DNA from 3 places in the Cedecea sp. Ae19-4 genome. Region 2 is predicted to be linked to each of the others. Evidence: predicted binding sites of a transcription regulator. Region 2 holds the regulator's gene; each other region holds the start of a gene.
The links. The regulator Fur, encoded in region 2, represses iron uptake genes when iron is present. The targets are predictions, from matches to a motif close to ATAATAATGAGAACNACTATCAA.

Region 1 (7,553 bases), 670 kb from region 2:
CAGACGTAGGGTCTGCGGCAGCGAATCACCTCCCTCAAGAAGCTGGTTGCCGAGTTTAAGCAGGCGTATGCGGCTCCCGAGGCGGGTATAGCGTTTTAACAGCTCCTGCTTAATCACCGGGCGAAGAATGCGAATAATGTCGAACTGCGGATCCATTCTCAGCAATACGCCGTCCGCGGTGATCAACGCCTTAAACAATAAAACCAAATCCGGCGGCAGCGCCAGCTGGAATTCCCGGACGGTGGAAAGCATATCGGTCAGCGCTTTTCCCAGCTGTAGCGGGAGATTGCCCTGTTTTTGCAGAAAATAGCTGGCTGCAAGTTCCAGTTCGGTAAGATCTACTGTCTCCTGGCCACTCCAGGCGATGAGGGCATCGACAATCCCGCTGGCGTCACGCTCGCTGATGGCATAAATCAGCGACAACAGCTCGTCGCGTCGCGCCTGGCTCAGGCTTCCCACCATGCCGAAATCAATGAAGCCGACCCGGTTGCCCGCCAGGACCATGACGTTGCCGGGATGCGGATCTGCGTGGTAAGTCCGCAGGTCAAAGAGCATATTGATAAACGCTGTCGCGCCTTTACGCGCCAACAAGGGGCCATCAAACCCGGCGGCGGCAAGCTGCTGGCCGTCAACCGGCGCCACGCCGGGCAAAAATGCCTGTACCATCAGCGTCGGGTGGCACCAGTCCCAATAAATCCTGGGGATGACGACGTCGTCGTTGTCGGCGAAAAACTGATAAATCTTTTCCCCGTTGGCTGCTTCATGGCAAAAATCCAGTTCCTGATTCAGGGCGTTTTCCAGATAACGCACCAGCATCACCGGCTGAAAGCGAGCCAGCCCCGCGCTCTGCTGCTCCAGACTTTCCGCCAGGTAACGGAGTAAACGCAGGTCGGCCTTGAGGGTTGTTTCAATCCCGGGGCGCTGAATTTTGACGATAACCTCGTTGCCATTTTTCAGCGTGGCCCGGTGAATTTGTGCTATCGAGCCACTGGCCAGCGGGGTTTCATCAAAGATAGCGAAAACCTCCGCAGGCTGAGCCCCGAGCGTCGCTACAACGCCTGGTTCAAGCTGCGGCCAGGGCAGAGGGCTGGCGCTCGAGTTCAACTGGCTAAGCGCTTCCGTCCATGCGGGGTCAAGCAGGTCGCTACGGGTTGAGAGGATTTGCCCGAGCTTAACGAACGTCGGGCCCAGTTCTTCCAGCGCCGCGCACAGGCGCTGCGGCATCGGTAAAGCATCGTGTTGGCTGCCGCCACGTATTTTGTCATGCAGCGAGGCCAGGCCCAGCAAACGCACAATGTCCTGCAATCCATAGCGAAGGAAAACGCCGGTAATTTCCTGCAGCCTCACGCGATCGCGGGCGGTGACCATAATCATTTTCAGCATCAGGCTAAGCTCCTTTTTTCTTAACAGGAGGATAGTCGATAAATCGGAATATTTTCACGCCATTCTTATCTCAGGGCAGAGGGTTAGCCTGTCGCATACAGGCTGCGGGAAATTTGACGTTAAAGCGATGGAAGGTAATGAGAGTCGTCAATAAAAGCTAACTGATCTTCATCTCATCTATTTATCTTGTTTTTTTTGGTATGTGTATGGTTTTCTCTTATTGCTAAATCTTATTTTTATTATCGATTTTTTACCACTTTTGCCCGAGGTGAATTCTGAAAGTCTGGTGGTTTTTGATGTGTTTGTTTATGTCTAATTTTTTGTTTTTATTGTTTTAGAAACAATAAGTTAATTTTGTTTTTTATGGCTAAGAATATTCACTTCAGGCTATTTTTATCATTATTTCTGTGTTGCCTTGTTAATTCTATTTATTAATAATTTCTCCGCACAGTAATTGTTTAATTATAATAATGGAGCAATTTTAATGAATAATAAGTCTTTGTTGGCCTTTCTTGTTTCTGGATTATTAGTCACCCAGTCTGTCTCTGCTCTTGAATGGGGGGACTGGTCATCAGACGTGACTTCCAGTAACTCCCATGCTGATGCTGATAAAACCAATGGAAATTTCGGTGATATTAAAAATAACGTTGATACCATTGATTCAGCGCTGACTGAAAGCATTCAAAAACAGCAGACAGTCAATGACCAACAAAAAATGCTCAACGATCGGCAGAATGCCACCAACGTCAAGCAGGCCGAGTGGAATGAGAACCAGAACAGCGTAAATAGCCAGCAGAATGCGGTGAATCAACAGCAGTCCACGGTTAATGCGAACCAGGCTAACGTCAACAATCAGCAGGGGGCCATTAATCAGACCCAGGCAAATCTGAACAATCAGCAGGGGGCCATTAATCAGACTCAGGCAAATCTGAACAATCAGCAGGGGGCCATTAACCAGTCTCAGGCAAATCTGAATACGCAGCAGAATACCATTAACCAGTCTCAGGCAAATCTGAATACGCAGCAGAATACCATTAACCAGAGTCAGGCCAGGAGCAATGCTCAGTTCCAGGACTCCATCACCCAGCTTAATGGCGATCTTAACCATCTCGGTAACCGCGTGGATAAACTGGATCACAAAATGAAGCGAGGGTTTGCCTCCCAGGCGGCGCTCTCAGGGCTTTTCCAGCCCTACAGCGTTGGCAAATTCAACCTTTCTGGCTCGCTAGGCGGGTATGAATCTACCAGCGCGATGGCCATTGGTAGCGGGTATCGGTTCAATGAAAATGTCGCCGCAAAGGCCGGGATTTCAACCAATACCGAGGACTTCAAGGCCGTGACATACAATGCGGCAGTCAACTTTGAGTGGTAATGCAGCCCAACATAGCTAACTCAGTTCCCCTGGTTAACCTTATGCCCTGGTAACCAGGGGGCGGATTTTTCTGAACAGATACCTTAATCCCCCTGCGACCGCACCTCTTCTTGTTCCCGTAAAACTGAAAATTACTGGTACTTTATGGCACTAATTTCGCATTCAGTGCGCTTCCAATCACATAAATAGATATTTTCTATACATCTTTTATCTTGCCCGGTTCAGGCGTTTTTCATCTTTGATATTTCCTTTTACACCAGTGGCTTAAACAGCTCTTTTCGCCATCGGCAAGAGTTTCATGACGGTCTATCCTTAGTAAAGACGCCCAAAAAACCAGCGTTTCGCGAATACCCCTGTTTTCATAACGTTGTATTGATAATTGTTATCATTAACATAAGGGTATCGGCCTTCGGGCGCAGAGAATGATGAGGTGAAGAATGGATGTGCAAACCGGTTCCTTTGATCCCAATGATTTTGCCTGGCAGGGGCTGACCCTGACCCCGGCCGCCAGCGCGCATATCCGCGATCTGGCCGCCAAACAACCCGAGCTTAAAGGCATCCGCCTGAGTATCAAACAGACGGGCTGCGCTGGCTTTGGCTACGTGCTGGACACGGTCACCGAGCCGAAGCCGGACGATCTGGTCTATGAGTTTGACGGCGCGCGCCTGTGGGTGCCGCTCTCCGCCATGCCTTTTATCGACGGCACGGAAGTGGATTACGTGCGTGAAGGCCTGAATCAGATCTTTAAATTTAATAACCCGAAAGCGCAGCACGAGTGCGGCTGCGGCGAAAGCTTTGGGGTATAGGCGGTACTATGTCTCGTAATACTGAAGCAACTGACGATGTCAAAACCTGGACCGGCAACCTCAATTATAAAGAGGGCTTTTTCACCGAGCTGCAGACCGAGCAGCTGGCGAAGGGCATAAATGAAGAGGTGGTTCGGGCAATCTCTGCCCGTCGTAACGAGCCCGAATGGATGCTGGAGTTTCGTCTCAACGCCTTCCATGCATGGTTGAAAATGGAAGAGCCGCACTGGCTGAAGGCGAATTACGACAAACTGAATTACCAGGATTACAGCTATTACTCTGCGCCATCCTGCGGGAGCTGCGACGACACCTGTGCGTCCCAGCCCGGAGCGGTGCAACAGCCACCTAATGCTTTCCTGACGAACGAAGTCGAAGACGCGTTTAAGCAGCTTGGTGTACCGGTGCGCGAAGGCAGTGAAGTGGCGGTTGACGCCATTTTTGACTCCGTGTCTGTGGCAACCACTTACCGCGAAAAACTCTCCGAGCAGGGCATTATTTTCTGCTCCTTCGGCGAGGCGATTCACGACTACCCGGAACTGGTCAAAAAATACCTGGGTACCGTGGTGCCGTCTAACGATAACTTCTTCGCCGCGCTTAACGCCGCGGTGGCCTCTGACGGCACCTTTATTTACATCCCGAAAGGCGTGCGCTGCCCGATGGAGCTGTCCACCTATTTCCGTATCAACGCGGAAAAAACCGGTCAGTTCGAGCGCACGATTTTAGTGGCGGATGAAGGCAGCTACGTTAGCTACATCGAGGGCTGTTCTGCACCAGTGCGCGACAGCTACCAGCTCCACGCCGCCGTAGTGGAAGTGATTATTCACCGCGATGCGGAAGTGAAGTACTCCACGGTGCAAAACTGGTTCCCGGGGGACAACAACACCGGCGGCATCCTGAACTTCGTCACCAAGCGCGCCCTGTGCGAAGGTGAGAACAGCAAGATGTCCTGGACACAGTCAGAAACCGGCTCTGCCATCACCTGGAAGTACCCGAGCGTGATCCTGCGTGGCGACAACTCCATCGGCGAGTTCTTCTCCGTGGCGCTGACCTCCGGCCATCAGCAGGCGGACACCGGCACCAAAATGCTCCACATCGGCAAGAACACCAAATCGACGATCATCTCGAAAGGGATCTCCGCCGGTCATAGCCAGAACAGCTACCGCGGCCTGGTGAAAATCATGCCCACCGCGACCAACGCTCGTAACTTCACCCAGTGCGACTCGATGTTGATCGGGCCGGACAGCGGGGCGCACACCTTCCCGTACGTGGAGTGCCGCAACAACACGGCGCAGCTGGAGCACGAAGCCACCACGTCGCGCATTGGTGAAGATCAGCTGTTCTATTGCCTGCAGCGTGGCATCAGCGAAGATGACGCCATCTCGATGATCGTCAACGGGTTCTGCAAAGACGTGTTCTCAGAGTTACCGCTCGAATTCGCGGTGGAAGCACAAAAATTATTAGCCATCAGCCTCGAACACAGCGTCGGTTAAGGATTAAGGGAAAACTATGTTAAGCATTAAAGATTTACAGGTCAGCGTTGAGGATAAAGAGATCCTGCGTGGCTTAAACCTCGAAGTGAAGCCGGGCGAAGTTCACGCCATCATGGGGCCAAACGGCTCCGGGAAAAGTACTTTATCCGCCACGCTTGCCGGTCGTGAAGACTACGAAGTGACCGGCGGCTCGGTGCAGTTCAACGGCAAAGACCTGCTGGAACTGTCGCCGGAAGACCGCTCCGGCGAAGGTATTTTTATGGCCTTCCAGTACCCGGTGGAAATTCCCGGCGTCAGCAACCAGTTCTTCCTGCAAACCGCGCTGAATGCGGTGCGGGAATACCGGGGCCTCGAGTCGCTGGATCGCTTTGATTTTCAGGATCTGATGGAAGAGAAAATCAAGCTGCTGCAAATGCCGGAAGATTTACTCACCCGCTCGGTGAACGTCGGCTTCTCCGGCGGCGAGAAAAAGCGTAACGACATTCTGCAAATGGCAGTGCTGGAGCCGGAGCTGTGCATTCTCGATGAAACCGACTCCGGGCTGGATATTGATGCCCTGAAGATTGTGGCCGAAGGCGTTAACTCGCTGCGTGACGGCAAGCGTTCATTTATCGTGGTCACCCACTACCAGCGTATCCTCGACTACATCAAGCCGGACTTTGTTCACGTGCTGTATCAGGGGCGCATCGTTAAATCTGGCGATTTCAGCCTGGTGAAACAACTGGAGGAGCAGGGTTATGGCTGGCTTACCGAACAGCAGTAACGGCAACGCGCTCCAGCAGTGGCATCATCTGTTTGAAGCTCAGGGCACGGGCCGCTCGCAGGTGGCCCAGCAGCATATGCAGCAGCTGTTGCGCCTGGGTTTACCGACACGCAAGCATGAAAACTGGAAATACACGCCGCTCGACGGGTTGCTGAATAACCAGTTTGTCTTTGCGCCTCAGTCGCCTTTAAGTGCGCAACAGCGTGACGAGCTTGCCCTGCCTGTAGACGCGCTGCGGCTGGTGTTTGTTGACGGGCATTTCAGCGCCGAACTGAGCGATGACATCGCCGACAGCGGTTTTGTGATAAGTATCGACGATAACCGCCAGACGCTGCCCGCGCCGGTTCAGGGCGAAGTGTTCCTGCACCTGACGGAAAGCCTGGCGGAGACCGTGACGCATATCCGCGTGGCGCCTAACACGCAGCCTGAAAAAGCGCTGTTGCTGATGCACGTCACGCGCGGCAGCAAGGCGCAGGAGATGGCGACGGCACATTACCGTCACCACCTGATCCTTGAGCAGGGCGCTCAGGCCACGGTGATGGAGCACTTCGTCAGCCTTGACGAGGCGGCGCATTTCACCGGCGCACGATTTACCGCCGAAGTGGCCGCCAACGCGCAGCTTAGCCACTACAAGCTGGCGTTTGAAAATGCCGCCAGCTACCACTTTGCGCACAACGATCTACTGATTGAGCAGGACTCGACGGTGAGCAGCCACAGCTTCCTGTTGGGGGCCGCAGTGCTGCGCCACAATACCAGCACGCAGCTTAACGGCGAGAACAACCAGCTGCACATCAACAGTCTGGCGCTGCCGATAAATAACGAGGTGTGCGACACCCGAACCTGGCTTGAGCACAACAAGGGCTACTGCAACAGCCGCCAGCTGCATAAAACCATCGTGCGTGATAAGGGCCGAGCGGTGTTTAACGGCATGATCAAAGTGGCTCAGCACGCGATTAAAACCGACGGGCAGATGACCAACAATAACCTGTTGCTTGGCCGCCTGGCGGAGGTGGACACCAAGCCACAGCTGGAAATCTACGCCGATGACGTGAAGTGCAGCCATGGCGCAACCATCGGGCGCATTGATGACGAACAGATGTTCTACCTGCGCTCCCGTGGTATCAGCGAACAGGCTGCACAGCAGATGATAATCTTCGCCTTTGCCGCAGAGCTTACCGAAAGTATTCGCGACGAGGCCTTAAAACAGCAGGTGCTGGCACGTATCGCCCGGCGCTTTGCAGGGGGCGAGGCATGAGTTTTTCAATTGAGCAGGTCAGGGCTGATTTCCCGATTCTGAGCCGCGAGGTCAACGGCCAGCCGCTGGCCTATCTGGACAGCGCCGCCAGCGCGCAGAAACCACAGGCGGTGATTGACGCCGAGCTTGAGTTTTATCGCCATGGGTATGCCGCAGTGCACCGTGGCATTCATACTCTGAGCGCAGAAGCAACCACCCTGATGGAAAACGTGCGCAGTCAGGCGGCACGCTTTATCAACGCGGCAAAACCGGAAGAGATTGTCTTTGTGCGTGGCACCACCGAGGGGATAAACCTCGTGGCCAATAGCTGGAGCAGCGCCAACGTGCAGGCCGGGGATAACATCATCATCAGCGCCATGGAACACCACGCTAACATCGTGCCGTGGCAGATGCTGTGTGAGCGTACCGGCGCGGAGCTGCGCGTTATCCCGCTCAACCGGGACGGCACGCTGCAGCTTGATGTCTTCCCGACGCTGATTGACGA
Region 2 (7,553 bases):
TCTGTTTGGTGAGAAAGTGTCGCTGATTGCCGGGATAGGCGTGGCGCTTATCACCTGCGGCGCACTGATGGTGGCTTTGGGTTAAAAGAGAAAGGCTCCCTGGGGAGCCTTTTTGCATATTACTTCGCGCTTTTCAGCACTTCGCTGACAATCTCTACCGCTTCTTTCTCGATCTGCTCGCGGTGCTCTGCGCCGAGGAAGCTTTCACAGTAAATCTTGTAGGCGTCTTCGGTGCCGGACGGACGAGCGGCAAACCAGCCGTTCTTGGTCATCACCTTCAGGCCGCCAATGGAAGCGCCGTTGCCCGGTGCCGCCGTCAGACGCGCGGTAATCGGGTCACCTGCCAGCGTGTCTGCACTCACCATTTCTGGCGACAGCTTGGACAGCGCGGCTTTCTGTGCAGAAGTGGCTGGGGCCTGAATACGGTTATAGCTCGGTGCGCCAAAGCGCGCGGCTAACTCATCGTAATGCTGCTGCGGATTTTTGCCCGTCACGGCGGTGATTTCTGCCGCCAGCAGGCACATGATGATACCGTCTTTGTCGGTCGACCATGGGGTGCCGTTGAAGCGCAGGAACGATGCCCCGGCGCTCTCTTCGCCCCCGAAGCCGAAGCTGCCGTCGAACAGGCCGTCAACGAACCACTTAAAGCCAACCGGGACTTCCACCAGCTTGCGGCCCAGATCTTCTACCACGCGGTCAATCATCGCGGAGGAAACCAGGGTTTTACCGACGGCCACATCTTTGCCCCACTGCGGACGGTGCTGGAACAGATAGTTAATAGCCACAGCCAGGTAATGGTTCGGGTTCATCAGGCCCGCTGGCGTGACGATGCCGTGGCGGTCGTAATCCGGGTCGTTGGCAAACGCCAGATCGAATTTGTCGCGCAGCGCCAGCAGGCCCGCCATCGCACATTCGGAGGAGCAGTCCATGCGAATTGCGCCGTCTTTATCCAGGTGCATAAAGCGGAAGGTCTGGTCGACCTGATCGTTCACGATGGTCAGATCGAGGTTGTAATGCTTCGCGATACGGTGCCAGTATTCGATCCCGGAACCGCCGAGAGGATCAACCCCCAGCTTCAGGCCCGCTTTTTGAATCGCGGCCATGTCGACGATATCCACCAGCCCTTCGATGAACGGCTGAATCAGATCCTGCGCCTGAACGTGACCGCTTTCCCAGGCTTTATCCAGCGTAATGCGCTTCACGCCTTTCAGGCCGTCGGCCAGCAACGCGTTAGCGCGATCTTCAACGACTTTGGTGACGTTAGTATCAGCCGGGCCACCGTTTGGCGGGTTGTACTTGATGCCGCCGTCGTCCGGTGGGTTGTGGGATGGCGTGATAACAATCCCGTCCGCCTGAGGGCCGCCCTTTTGGTTATGCACCAGGATGGCGTTAGAAATCGCAGGCGTCGGCGTATAGCCGTTATCCTGCTGCACAATGACGTCCACGCCGTTAGCGGCCAGCACTTCCAGCACGGAGATAAACGCAGGTTCGGACAGCGCGTGGGTGTCTTTGCCCACATAGCATGGACCGGTGATCCCATTCTTTGCGCGTTCTTCAGCGATAGCTTGCGCAATCGCCAGAATATGAGGTTCGTTAAAGCTATGCCGTGCTGCACTGCCGCGGTGGCCGGAGGTCCCGAATTTCACCGCGTGTTCGCTATTCCCCACCACTGGCTTAAGCACGTAATACTGCGCCGTAAGCTGGGCTACGTTAATCAAGTCGCTCTGTTGTGCAGGTTGACCCGCACGATCGTGGTTAGCCATTGGCTCTTCCTTACTGACGCCAGGTTTTTAAATAGTGCCGCAAACCTTTTCAATCAGCTCCGCAGGGAACTGCATTGACTGCATGATGTGTTCGATCATGCTGCATTTACGACCAGTATTCGTATTGGTGATCACCCAGTATGGGGTGCCCGGAACATGTTTCGGCTTGGTTTGATTGCCGTTTGCCAGCAGAGTTTGCTCATCGCCAGCAAAATAGACGCGGGTGCGGCCATGCAGCGATTCAGTGGCTTCGCCAAAGGTTTTTGCATCCAGCATATACAGCGTGGACAGCACCATCATAAAGCGGTTTACGGCTTTATTCTGGGCAGCGTACTCGTCGGAAAGCAGCAGCTCACGAACGGCACGCACGCGATTACGAGCGGTGTTCGCAGGTTTTTCTTCAACAACGGGAGCCGCAGCGCGCTCAGGCGCAGCGGGCGTAGAAGTGGCTGCTGGTGTTTGCCCGGCGGTAAATTTAAGCATACGCCGTAAAATGTCTGACGCGCTCTCGCCGATGTGTTTAGTCTGGCTGGCAATATAGCGGTAAAGCTCGTCATCAACTTCGATTGTTTTCATCTTAATCCAGTGCGATATCTTTTCTGAATACAAGTCGTTGGGATTATAGGGTCAAATCCCAACAGCGAACAGGAGAGGCGACTCAAAGTCAGAGTAAACTGAATATTTGCCGCACGCCCGCGAGAATGCCAACATGATACCCTAACCAAACGAACCAAAATAAAGAACTTTGCCATGAAATTAAATGCTCGCCTGCAAACTGCGCAACAATTGAATAGCAATTCCCCTATCGTACTGATCCACGGCCTGTTCGGCAGCCTGGATAACCTGGGTGTCCTGGCACGTGATCTGGGTAAAGATCATGCGTTGCTGCAGATCGATCTGCGCAATCACGGGCTGTCACCGCGCAGTGATGATATGAGCTATGCCGCAATGGCCGGGGACGTTCTGGACACGCTGGACGAATACGGCATCGAGAAGGCCACATTTATTGGCCATTCCATGGGCGGCAAAGTGGTGATGGCGCTTACCGCAATAGCCCCTCAGCGTATTGATAAGATTGTGATGATAGATATTGCGCCGGTTAACTATCAGGTTCGCCGTCACGACGAAATTTTCGCGGCTATTCGCGCGGTCACCGAAGCGGGCGTAAAAACTCGCCAGCAGGCGGCGCAAATCATGCGCGACCACGTAGCTGAGGAAGGCGTCATTCAGTTTCTGCTGAAATCCTTTGCTGACGGCGAGTGGAAGTTCAACGTGCCCGTGCTTTGGCAGCAATACGAAACTATCGTTGGCTGGCGGCCTGTTCCGGCCTGGCCATATCCTGCACTATTTATTCGCGGCGGGAATTCTCCATATGTTGATGAAAGCCACCGCGAGGCGCTGCTAAGTCAGTTCCCACAGGCCCGTGCTCACGTCATCGCTGGAGCGGGTCATTGGGTTCATGCGGAAAAACCGGATGCCGTTCTACGGGCGATCCACCGTTATATCGACGCAGAGTAGAAAAACTGATTAAAAACAGACCGACCGGGCAGCTGAAGTCGCTAACGCGTTGGCGCGAATGGCGCGCTGATGTATGATGGCGCGCTTAATTGCACCGGCACCCTGCCCCTGCAGCCAGAATTTCCTGTCAGTATTCTAATCATGGCAAAAGAACAAACGGACCGTACTACATTAGATCTGTTCGCGGACGAGCGTCGCCCCGGGCGGCCGAAAACTAATCCGCTCTCGCGCGATGAGCAATTGCGTATCAATAAGCGCAATCAGCTGAAGCGCGATAAAGTGCGTGGTTTGAAGCGGGTTGAGCTAAAACTGAACAATGAGGCGGTCGATGCCCTCAACCAGCTGGCTGACGCCCGTAACATCAGCCGCAGCGAACTGATCGAAGAGATGCTGTTCGAGCAGCTTAAAAATCTCGGGTAACGCCTTCAGCCACCCTGCGGGTTATCTGAAATCTCAAAAGGGTGAGCAAAACCATGTTGCAGACTGTGCACCCGGGCGTGATAGCTGTTTCCGCTGCTGGAGCTGTTCTGCTATGATTGCCCTATACGTGGGCATTGAACGGCCAGCATACTATTAAGTTTCAAGAGGTTATTTTACTCATGGCAATCGTAGGCATTTTTTTCGGCAGCGACACCGGTAACACCGAAAATATCGCGAAAATGATTCAAAAACAGCTCGGTAAAGACGTTGCTGAGGTGCATGACATTGCTAAAAGCAGCAAAGAAGATCTCGAAGGTTTCGACATTCTCTTGCTCGGCATCCCGACCTGGTACTACGGCGAAGCCCAGTGTGACTGGGATGACTTCTTCCCTACGCTTGAAGAAGTCGATTTCAACGGTAAACTGGTGGCGCTGTTCGGCTGCGGCGACCAGGAAGACTACGCGGAATACTTCTGTGATGCGCTGGGCACCATTCGCGACATTATCGAACCGCGCGGCGCGGCGATTGTGGGCCACTGGCCAACCGCGGGCTACCACTTTGAAGCCTCCAAAGGCCTGGCGGATGACGACAATTTTGTCGGCCTGGCCATCGATGAAGATCGCCAGCCGGAACTGACCGCTGAGCGCGTTGAGAAGTGGGTTAAACAGGTTTCTGAAGAACTGAATCTGGCGGATATCATTAACGCCTGATTTCTCTGGCGCAAATACAGCATTTGCGCCATCTTGATAGCTTTTAGCAATGAAAATAATTGCTACAAGTTTGTAACTTTCTCGTACATCCCTGTACAATGTCTTCCTGATAGCTTGGCTGATAATTACTGTAAATGGCGACGCCGCCACGATTTTTCAGCCTTATTTTGCACCATACTTGCGGTTCCCATTTAGAAGTAGCAGTTCTATAATGAGACGCATTACTCTTTACGCTCACTGCAGTTTGAGCGAATCGTTAAGCAACAGGACACTTTCCGCATGACTGACAACAATACCGCATTAAAGAAGGCCGGCTTGAAAGTCACGCTTCCTCGATTAAAAATCCTCGAAGTGCTGCAAGAGCCGGTAAATCATCACGTCAGCGCGGAAGACTTATATAAACGTCTGATCGACATGGGCGAAGAAATCGGCCTGGCGACCGTCTATCGCGTGCTGAACCAGTTTGATGATGCAGGGATCGTGACCCGCCATAATTTTGAAGGCGGCAAGTCCGTTTTTGAGTTGACCCAGCAGCATCACCACGACCACCTGATCTGCCTCGACTGCGGTAAAGTGATCGAGTTCAGCGATGATTCTATTGAATCCCGCCAGCGTGAAATTGCCACTCGCCACGGCATCCGCCTGACTAACCACAGCCTCTATCTGTACGGACACTGTGCTGAAGGTGACTGCCGCGAAGACGACACGGCCCACGATCCTAAATAAGTAATCCGCATTAACAAACGCTGCTTCGGTGGCGTTTAAAAGCAAAAACCGGCAGGTTTCCCTTGCCGGTTTTTTTATTGACTGAAAAAGGCTATCAGCTGTTATTGGCGCGAATCTCCTGCCAAATCTTATCGCAGCGTACCTTCGCGGCTTCATCATTGCCGCTCTTTCTTGCCTGGATACATTTCTGGTAATCCAGCACGTTCACCGTTTCTTTCTCAACAAACGCTTTATGCTGTTTTTCCTGGCGCAGTACGTTCAGCACGCTTTGGCAGGCTTCAATTTTATCCGGATTGCCTTCCGCCGTATTGATACAGGCGCTATAGGCCTGCTTCAGGCGTGAATCTTCCGGAGGTGCAGGAGGTTGAACGCAGGCAGACAGCGTGAATACAGCGGCGGTAATCAGCAGAATCTTTTTCATGTTCGGTTCCTTATAAAAAAACGGGCGCTTGCGCGCCCGGTTTCACATCAGAAGATGGTGAACGGAGCAATCACGATGAATTTCACGTCACGCTCATCCTGGAAGATGTTGCCGTACCCACCGCCCCAGCTTGGGATGTCGGAGTGGTTGTCGTACTGAGTGAAGTGCAGTTTGAACAGCGTGCCTTTCGCACGGCCTTCCTGTACGGTATACATGGCGTCGAGGCTGTAAGAAGACTCTTTGATCTTGTTGGAAGCGAGATCCTGGCGGTTACCGGAAGCATCAAGCGCCCATGTAGATGGTTTTGCGTCCCATGCATAAACGTAAGAAGCACCCACTGCCCAACCCGGCAGGTTCCAGTTGCTCAGGTCATACATTGCACCGAAGAACACGGCTTTTTCACCGTTGGCGTTGAAGTCAGAGCGGTTATCCCACCACACATCCAGACGACCGTTGGAAGACGCGTAGGTTGGCGTCATACGCTGCAGGAAGTAACCCTGCTGGCCTTCTGCCTTCACCATGGTCCCTTCCAGACGCAGGTCGACCTGGCCAATTTTATAGCCAAATGTCAGCGCCTGGAGCCATGCGGTGCCATCGTAGATATCATTGATGGTGTTGTTCGCGGCTTTATCACGGGTGCCGTAGAACTGGTAGCTGGTGCTCAGCGGGCTGCCTGCAACGTCGAATTTGTAGCTGGCTTTAGCAAAGTACTGATCAACAAAGCCCTGAGCCTGACCGAATGCGGCTTCCAGAATCAGATCGTTTTTGAAGTCATACTTCGCGCCGATGGAGTGCAGATAGTCAACTTTGGTCTTTTTATCGTTCTGGTAGAACTTGTCGGTTTCAAGGTGCCATGGCGCCTTGTACTCGTTAGTCCACATGTAGGAGAAGCTCAGCGCACCGGCATCACCGTAGTCAAATGCGGCTCCCGCTTCAGCCCCCTGATAAGTACCAGGCATGAAGCTCCAGTGTGGTGCTAACAGCGTTTGACCGGTTGGCTGAATGTAACCTGCGCGAGCCCAAACCGGGCCGTATTTGAATTTGGCCGCCGCTTTATAAAGGCTGATGCCACCTTTATCGCCGGAGTAGTCTTCGTCGTAGGTTTTATTTTTAGAGGAGAATGCGATTTCGTTCGGGTGACCGCTGGCGCTGTCTTCGGCCATTTCAATGGCGGTGAAAGCGGCAATATCAAAACCAAACATATCGGCCGCATAGCCAGACTGGAAGTCGAGGTTGGCGTTCCAGGTTGAGTGCGACAGGTTAGTTTTGTACTTACCGTCGGAGACGTCTTTACGGTCACGTTCACGCTGCCAGTAATAGATGCCGCCGGTCAGCGTGGAGTCATCAACAAAGCCCGCGGCGCTAGCCTGCGGAGCCACGACAAAACCTGAAAGAGCGGTAACGCTTGCAATAGCAAGAGCAAGCGCACTACGTTTGCCACTAAACGTACGCATAGTTAAATTCCTCTTTGACGTAAAAATCATCGTCTGACGTGAAAAGCGCCAATGACGAAAAAAAGTAAAATTGCCTGACGGCTAAAAGCGGTTTTTGCCTAACACACCCGCATTACTGCTGCTCATAGACTATTTTTCGCGACGCGAATTATCAATGACTTTGTATCAGAGATTTCCTGGAGTATGACAGAGAGCACATAATCTATGTGCATTTGTAACAAAATTGCGCAGCAGATTATTAACCCTGATTACGATTGATTTTAAGAATAAAACTTCATTGAGAGCGCTTTCATTATAAGCATCAGGAGATTACGGGGAAGGCATGACTTCCTGTGAGGAAATTTTCACAGAAATGTGAATGAGAATTAATTCGCATCGCGAATGTGCATATAAGGTTAATGACTGGTAATCAAAAAGAAAAAACGCCGCATTTAGCGGCGTTTTCATCAGGCAATAAACGGCAATTATTCGCCGATCTTAGCCCAGGTATCACGCAGGCCAACGGTGCGGTTAAACACCAGTTTTTCCGCCGTCGCATAGC
Region 3 (7,553 bases), 2.1 Mb from region 2:
GCACGTGGAATTTACAGTGAAATACGGCGTATTCTGGGCTGTGAAAACGTATACACTGATTTCTCTGTTACCTGTAAGGATGACAATAATGACCTGGCAGCCCAACCCTGAACGCTATTCGTCTATGGAGTACCGTCGCTGCGGCCGCAGCGGCCTGAAACTGCCCGCCATCTCCCTTGGCCTTTGGCATAATTTTGGTGATGAAACGCTGCTGGAAACCAGCCGCCAGCTGCTGAGAAAGGCTTTCGATCTGGGCATTACCCATTTTGACCTTGCCAATAATTACGGGCCACCGCCTGGGTCAGCTGAAGCCAACTTTGGGCGCATTTTGCGGGAAGATTTTCAGGCCTGGCGCGACGAGCTGATTATCTCCACCAAAGCGGGTTACACCATGTGGGACGGGCCTTATGGCGACTGGGGTTCACGCAAATATCTGATTTCAAGTCTCGACCAGAGTCTGAAGCGCACGGGGCTGGAGTATGTCGATATCTTTTATCACCACCGCCCGGATCCTGACACGCCGCTGGAGGAGACCATGCGCGCCCTCGACCATGTGGTGCGCCAGGGCAAAGCGCTGTATGTCGGGATCTCAAACTACCCGGCCGATCGGGCAGAGAAAGCTATTGATATCCTGAACGATCTCGGTACGCCTTGCCTGATCCACCAGCCGCGTTATTCCCTGTTTGAGCGCTGGGTCGAAGGTGGCCTGCTGGATCTGCTGCAGGAAAAAGGCGTAGGCAGCATCGCTTTTTCCCCGCTTGCCGGGGGCCAGCTAACCGACCGCTATCTGAGCGGCATCCCTGCAGATTCACGCGCTGCCAGCGGCAGCCGTTTCCTGAACCCCGATCAGATTACGGCAGAGAAGCTGGCAAAAGTACGGCAGCTCAACGCGCTGGCGGAGAAACGCGGGCAAAAGCTGTCGCAGATGGCGCTGGCCTGGGTACTCCGCGATGAAAAAGTGACTTCGGTGCTTATTGGCGCGAGTAAAACCAGCCAGATAGAGGACGCCGTGGGCATGCTAAGCCAGCGCCATTTCAGCGAACAGGAACGAGCAGAAATCGAGGCGATCTTAGTGTAAACGTTTAACTTTCCCTCCGGGTTCACGCCAGTGACTTGTGCAATAAGTGCTATGGCCGATGATTTAGGAATTGTGTAATTCATCAGCCCGGTTGTCGGTTTGTAAGATTGTGTTAACAAGCCGCAACACGGCTCTGAGAACCAGGGAGAGAAAGTATGTTCAGGTCACTAATGCTTGCCCTTGCCTTACTGGCCGCGGCGCCGATGGTCGCAAACGCGGGTGAAATCACCCTGCTGCCGTCGGTGAAATTACAGATTGGCGATCAAGATTATCGCGGTAATTACTGGGACGGCGGCAGATGGCGCGACCGTGATTATTGGCACCGCAATTATGAATGGCGCGATCGCGGCTGGCATCGCCACCGTGGCTGGGATCGAGGCTGGGACCGCGGACGGAATAGCTATGAACGCGGCTATCGCGAAGGCTGGAACGACCGCGACGACCATCGCGGCAGAGGCCACGGACACCGTCATTAAATAAAAAAGGGCTGGATAATCCAGCCCTTCGCACTTTCTTTGGCAAGATTAGTTGCCAAACAGCGTACTAAAAATTAACCACAGGTTGAGCGCCACCACCACCGCGACTATCGCCCAGCCAACCAGCTTAACCCAGCGCACGTTAACCAAATCACCCATCAGCTTTTTGTCGCTGGTAAACACCAGCAGCGGCACCAGCGCCAGCGCAATCCCGAAGCTCAACAGCACCTGGCTCATGACCAGAATACGCGTTGGGTCGAGCCCCATCATGATGACCACGAAGGACGGCGCCATGGTAATCGCCCGGCGAACCCACAGCGGAATATAAAAACGGACAAACCCCTGCATCACCACCTGCCCGGCAAGCGTGCCCACCACCGTGGATGACAAACCGGCCGCCACCAGGCTAAGCCCGAAAATCGTGGCTGCGGCATGGCTCAACAGCGGTTCCAGCGTTTTATAGGCATCTTCCAGCTCGGCAACGCCGGTATGCCCGGTGAAGTGAAACGCCGCTGCGGCGGTGGCCATCATCGCCAGGTTGACGAAGCCGGCAATCGTCATCGCTATCGCCACGTCCCATTTAGTGGCGGAATAGCGCTCTGCCCGGTTGCCCGCATGCAGGTGCTGAGTCAGAGAAGAGTGCAGGTAAATCACGTGCGGCATGATTGTCGCGCCCAGAACGCCAGCAGCAAGGTAGACCGCCTCGGACGTCGGCAGACTTGGGATCAGCATCCCTTTGCCCAGCTCAGCTACCTTCGGCTGGGAAAAAATAAGCTCAACGATGTAGGCCGCCGCCACAAACAGCAGCAGCCCGCCGATAACTTTTTCCAGCGGCTTTTGCCCGCGGCTTTGCAGCATCAAAATCAGGAAAGTGGCTATCCCTGTCAGCACCGCTCCCTGGAGCAAAGAGACGCCCAGAATCAACTTGAAGCCAATGGCCGCCCCGATAAACTCCGCGAGGTCCGTCGCCATGGCAATAATTTCCGCCTGAACCCAGTAAATCCACACCAGCGGGCGCGGGTAATGATCGCGGATTTGCTCGGCGAGGTTCTTGCCGGTGGCGATCCCCAGCTTGGCGGAGAGTACCTGAATCAGCGCCGCCATCAGGTTTGCCCACACCACCACCCACAGCAGTTGATAGCCATAACTCGCCCCGGCCTGGATATTGGTCGCGAAGTTACCGGGGTCGATGTAGCCGATAGCGGCGATAAACGCTGGCCCCATCAACGCCAGCCGCAGCTTACGCGCGGTACGTCCGGTATTGCTGTCAATGCGACTGCTTGTCATCTTCTGCCTCTGAGATATAGCCTTTGCTATGTTTTATGCTATCAAAATGAGAATGGTTATCAAGTTCATTTAGTGCGGGGAAATTGATTTCTCTGATAGCTGAAAACGATGTGCAGGAGGCGTGAGATAGTGAATCTGGATGCCGGTTAACGGATTAACATTTGGCCAACGTGTAAACTGTCGATGAGCCATCTTAACGTAACTTTTAGCTTCTTTACTTAACATAGCAGAAATGTATGGTGGATCACTATTTTTGCGTTCCGTCACAGCTCATCACTATAGTGTGGAATTGATCTCGTTTTCTTATTGCTTGTTACATAGAATGTGCAACGAAATTAAACCTGCCTCATATTTGGAGCAAATATGTCCCGCGTTTTGCACTTTGTTTTAGCGCTTGCTGTGGTCGCGCTGCTGGCTTTGCTGGTTAGCCCTAACCGCAAGCAAATTCGTATTCGCTTTGTCATTCAGCTGTTGGTGATCGAAGTGTTACTGGCCTGGTTCTTCCTGACCTCCGACGTCGGCCTGGGCTTCGTAAAAGGTTTCTCCGAAATGTTCGAGAAACTGCTCGGTTTCGCTAACGAAGGGACAAACTTTGTCTTCGGCAAAATGAACGATGAAGGCCTGGCTTTCTTCTTCCTGAAGGTGCTGTGCCCTATCGTGTTCATTTCTGCGCTGATCGGTATTCTGCAGCATATTCGCATTCTGCCGATTGTTATCCGCGCTATCGGTACCGTGCTTTCTAAAGTCAACGGTATGGGTAAGCTGGAATCCTTTAACGCCGTAAGCTCGCTGATTCTGGGACAGTCAGAAAACTTCATCGCCTATAAGGATATTCTCGGCAAGATGTCGCGCAACCGCATGTACACCATGGCGGCGACCGCTATGTCTACCGTGTCCATGTCAATCGTAGGTGCGTACATGACGATGCTGCAGCCAAAATACGTGGTTGCCGCGCTGGTACTGAACATGTTCAGTACCTTTATCGTGTTATCGCTGATCAACCCGTACCGCGTGGATGAGAAAGAAGAAAATCTGCAGATGACTAACCTGCATGAAGGTCAAAGCTTCTTCGAAATGCTCGGCGAGTACATTCTGGCAGGTTTCAAAGTGGCGATTATCGTTGCCGCCATGCTGATCGGCTTTATCGCCCTGATTTCTGGCCTGAACGCGCTGTTCGCTGCCGTGCTGGGTATCTCCTTCCAGGGCATTCTGGGCTATATCTTCTACCCGGTTGCCTGGGTGATGGGCGTGCCGTCCGCAGAAGCGCTGCAGGTCGGCAGTATCATGGCGACTAAACTGGTGTCTAACGAATTCGTTGCGATGATGGATCTGCAGAAGATTGCCGGCAGCCTGTCGCCGCGCGCGGAAGGCATCCTGTCCGTGTTCCTGGTCTCCTTCGCTAACTTCTCTTCTATCGGTATTATCGCCGGGGCCATTAAAGGCCTGAACGAAGAGCAAGGCAACGTGGTTTCCCGCTTCGGCCTGAAGCTGGTTTACGGCTCTACGCTGGTGAGTATCCTGTCGGCATCTATCGCCGCGCTGGTTATCTAATTTTTGCGTATTAAAAAGCCGGTGCTGGTCACCGGCTTTTTTTATGCCTGCGATTCAGCCTCGCCGCCCCAACACACTCTGTTTCTCCCCTGCTGTTTCGCCCTATACAGGCGAATATCCGCCTGACTCTGGATGTGTTCCAGGTCACCGTCTGGGGCTTCTTCATGGGAAGCCACGCCCAGCGAGGCCGTCACCAGCAGTTCAGACTCGTCCTCCAGCCTGAGCGGCGTGTTCACCAGCATTTTGCGCACCCGCTGCGCCACGGCAATCGCCGCATGCAGATCGGTATTAGGCAGGTAGACACAAAACTCTTCGCCGCCGATACGCCCGACAATGTCCTGGCTGCGGATCGCCTGCTGGATGCAGCGCGTGGCGTGAATAAGCACCCGGTCGCCAACCTGATGCCCGAAGCGGTCATTCACTTTTTTGAAATGATCGAGATCCAGCTGAATCAGAGAGTAATCCACGTACTGCGGGCTGATACGCCCGGTTGTTTCAAAGAAGCCACGGCGATTTAGAACGCCGGTCAGATCATCGTGCAGCGCATGCCGGTGCATTTCCTGCTGCAAATGGCCCATGTTGCGAATCAGCCGGCAAATCATGCGGTGTGAACCAAACAGAATAAGAATCACCGTCAGCCACATCACTACCAGCAGCACGCTAAAACGCCCAAAGTCCTCGTGTAGCCCCTGCCGGATGGTCTGGACGCTGACAAGGATTGCCCCCGTCCCCGTGACATGGCCGAAAGTGGCATAAGCATAGCCAAAACGTAAGGTGCCCCGGGATTCATCGACCAACTTTTCAAGAATTGCCTGTCGCTGCTTCTCGCTGAGGCGATAGCCATTCTGCGAGCCAACGGGGCGAGTCAGCGGGTTCATCTGCTCATCAAAAAGCAGATAGGCGCTTTGCGTTTCCTCCGGCAAAGCGCTGGAGAGAAACAGCCGAAGCGTTTCGGTGGTGACCGCGATACCAAACAGCCCAATCCACCGATCGTCAAAGTCCACCGGAAGAGAGCCATTAATCAGCGTTTTGCCGGAATCTGCGATATTTTGCCGGGTCCAGAACGGATCGCGGCGCGGGTTCAACAGCGGAGAGCCAAGCACAAACGATCCCTGCATCGCCAGAGGGTTAGCACTTTCGATAAGCAGTTTGTTCACATCGGGGGAGAGCGACGCAATAAATGCCCCGGAGCGCGACATGTAATAAATGTTCGAAGAGAGACGGTTGCTCCCGCCTGCCAGCGGAAAGAGATCCTGAATGTCGCGCAGGGCCTGATATTCCCGCTGCGTGAGTTTTTCCCTTTCTTCTTTCGGCTTGTTTTTAAAAGGTTGCACGCTATCGGGGATCGGCAGGCTCTGGATATGCAGCGGCGACAGCGTCTCTTTATTGCTGGCCCGGGAAGCCAGCTGCGAGATCGGCGTGAACTGCGGCTCATTCAGCGTTTCAATGAACATGCGGCGGAGATAGCGCAGGTTGTCCATCTGATATTCAGATTTGCTTTCAAGCCTGGCGATCACGCTTTCGAGGTGGCTAAGCTGGCTGGTGCGATAGCCGTGGTTGAACAGCGCCCCCTGCTGCCAGAAAAGAAAGGTGATCAGCAAAAAGAGCGACAGAAAGCACACATGGGTGATGCGCAGTGTTTTTACCATCGGCAGACGAATATGGCTAATCAGCGACGTGCTCACGGTGATTCCTTTTTAGGGTGCAAAGGAGAGCGTCAGTGCTTAAGCTGCTGCAAAGGCTTGGGTCTCCCCACCAGATACCCCTGCAGGTATTGGACGCCAAGCTGCAGCAGGATGTCGCGCTGCTCTTCCGTTTCGACATACTCTGCGACGACGCTGAGCTCTCTGGCCGCCGCCAGTTCGCAAATGGACTTCACGATAAGCTTATCCATCACATCGCCGGTGATATCGCGGACAAAGCAACCATCTATCTTAATGATATCCGCCTGCAGCTTCTTCAGGCGCTCATAGTTAGCGTAGCCTGTTCCAAAGTCATCAATAGCAATCTTAAAACCTTTCTCACGCAGCAGGGCAATATTTTGGTTAGAGGTTTCTGAGTTTGAAAATGCCTGCTCTTCCGTCACTTCAATGACGACCGCGCTGGTCGGCACCTTGTAAACGTCAAACTGGGCAATAATCTGCTGGGCAATCTCTTTTTGCATTAGCGTGAGCGGCATCAGATTGACCGAAAAGCGCGTCTGCTGCACGTTGCCTGGGTGCTTTGCAAGCCAGGTCAGCAGCATCTTCATCACCATCATGTCAAAACGGGTGCTGAGGTTAAATTCGGCAACAATCGGAATAAATTTATCCGGGGTGATGTGCTGCCCATCAATCACCAGGCGGCTGAGGATTTCGTGATAGCCCTTCCCTTCGCAGTCGACAATGGGCTGCGCGTAGAGCTGAAAGGCTTCTTCGTCTATTGCCTGCTTAATCTTTTGCAGCAGCAGCACCCGCTCGGTTGTTTGCCCGGAGACCGCCTGCAGCCTGGCATCAAGGCCAAGTACGCGCTGCGTGTCGCTGGCTTTTTCAGCCAGATAGCTTAATTGCCCGAGCATGCGCTGCAGCTCTTTCGGTGAATCCACAATGCCCCAGGAAGCCCCATATTCAATTTCAAGGGTAACATTGTGCCAGGGGATTTTCTTATTATTCAGGTGTTCAACAAAATAGGTAAGCCGGGCTTCTGTTTCGCCTTCCCGTAAAAACAGAAGCAGCTCACTGCCCGGCAGCTGAAATATTTTTTCCCCTTCCAGCAGCCAGGGTTGTAATTCTCTGGCAATGGTTTTCTTGCAGTAAACACGCATCATCATGCCGTAATGTCGGCTAAGAAACTCAAAGTTCGCCATTCTCAGGCAGCAAAGTGCACCGGTTTGAAAGGTCTGAATATGTTCTTCAAGCGCGCGTAAATTAGGTAATTGCGTTAATGGATCTGTCTGCGCCTGGAGATGATAAACCCGCTTCATCCATTCATTTTTATGGTATGAAGTGGCCATATACAACAGACATACGGTAAAGGAGATAAAGACTGACAGAATAAAGGAAAGAGCATATTGCGTATTTACGCCCTGCAAAAAACCCGTGTTGTAACTCAATAATACCCATGCCGAAATCCCCCACAACAGAGAAACAGGCCTCGCACCAAGGCGACGGATCCCCAGGGTA

Region 1: the regulator Fur is predicted to act here: its motif matches at 3,128-3,150, upstream of sufA (Fe-S cluster assembly scaffold SufA).
Region 3: the regulator Fur is predicted to act here: its motif matches at 2,882-2,904, upstream of AAIE02_RS11920 (Nramp family divalent metal transporter).

What each region holds. Positions count from the first base shown of each region.
Region 1 covers NZ_JBCHWG010000001.1:1,100,053-1,107,605, forward strand. Annotated here, with positions in the region: gene AAIE02_RS05280 (ABC1 kinase family protein) at 1-1,383, opposite strand, end outside; gene AAIE02_RS05285 (YadA C-terminal domain-containing protein) at 1,868-2,755, shown strand; gene sufA (Fe-S cluster assembly scaffold SufA) at 3,193-3,561, shown strand; gene sufB (Fe-S cluster assembly protein SufB) at 3,570-5,051, shown strand; gene sufC (Fe-S cluster assembly ATPase SufC) at 5,068-5,814, shown strand; gene sufD (Fe-S cluster assembly protein SufD) at 5,789-7,069, shown strand; gene sufS (cysteine desulfurase SufS) at 7,066-7,553, shown strand, end outside.
Region 2 covers NZ_JBCHWG010000001.1:432,865-440,417, reverse strand. Annotated here, with positions in the region: gene AAIE02_RS02040 (EamA family transporter) at 1-85, shown strand, start outside; gene pgm (phosphoglucomutase (alpha-D-glucose-1,6-bisphosphate-dependent)) at 120-1,763, opposite strand; gene seqA (replication initiation negative regulator SeqA) at 1,791-2,339, opposite strand; gene ybfF (esterase) at 2,514-3,281, shown strand; gene ybfE (LexA regulated protein) at 3,423-3,701, shown strand; gene fldA (flavodoxin FldA) at 3,881-4,411, shown strand; gene fur (ferric iron uptake transcriptional regulator) at 4,691-5,137, shown strand; gene AAIE02_RS02005 (ChiQ/YbfN family lipoprotein) at 5,232-5,558, opposite strand; gene chiP (chitoporin ChiP) at 5,606-7,012, opposite strand; gene glnS (glutamine--tRNA ligase) at 7,477-7,553, opposite strand, start outside.
Region 3 covers NZ_JBCHWG010000001.1:2,520,053-2,527,605, forward strand. Annotated here, with positions in the region: gene mgrA (L-glyceraldehyde 3-phosphate reductase) at 89-1,078, shown strand; gene AAIE02_RS11915 (DUF2502 domain-containing protein) at 1,234-1,554, shown strand; gene AAIE02_RS11920 (Nramp family divalent metal transporter) at 1,603-2,859, opposite strand; gene AAIE02_RS11925 (NupC/NupG family nucleoside CNT transporter) at 3,205-4,392, shown strand; gene AAIE02_RS11930 (diguanylate cyclase) at 4,434-6,077, opposite strand; gene AAIE02_RS11935 (sensor domain-containing phosphodiesterase) at 6,110-7,553, opposite strand, start outside.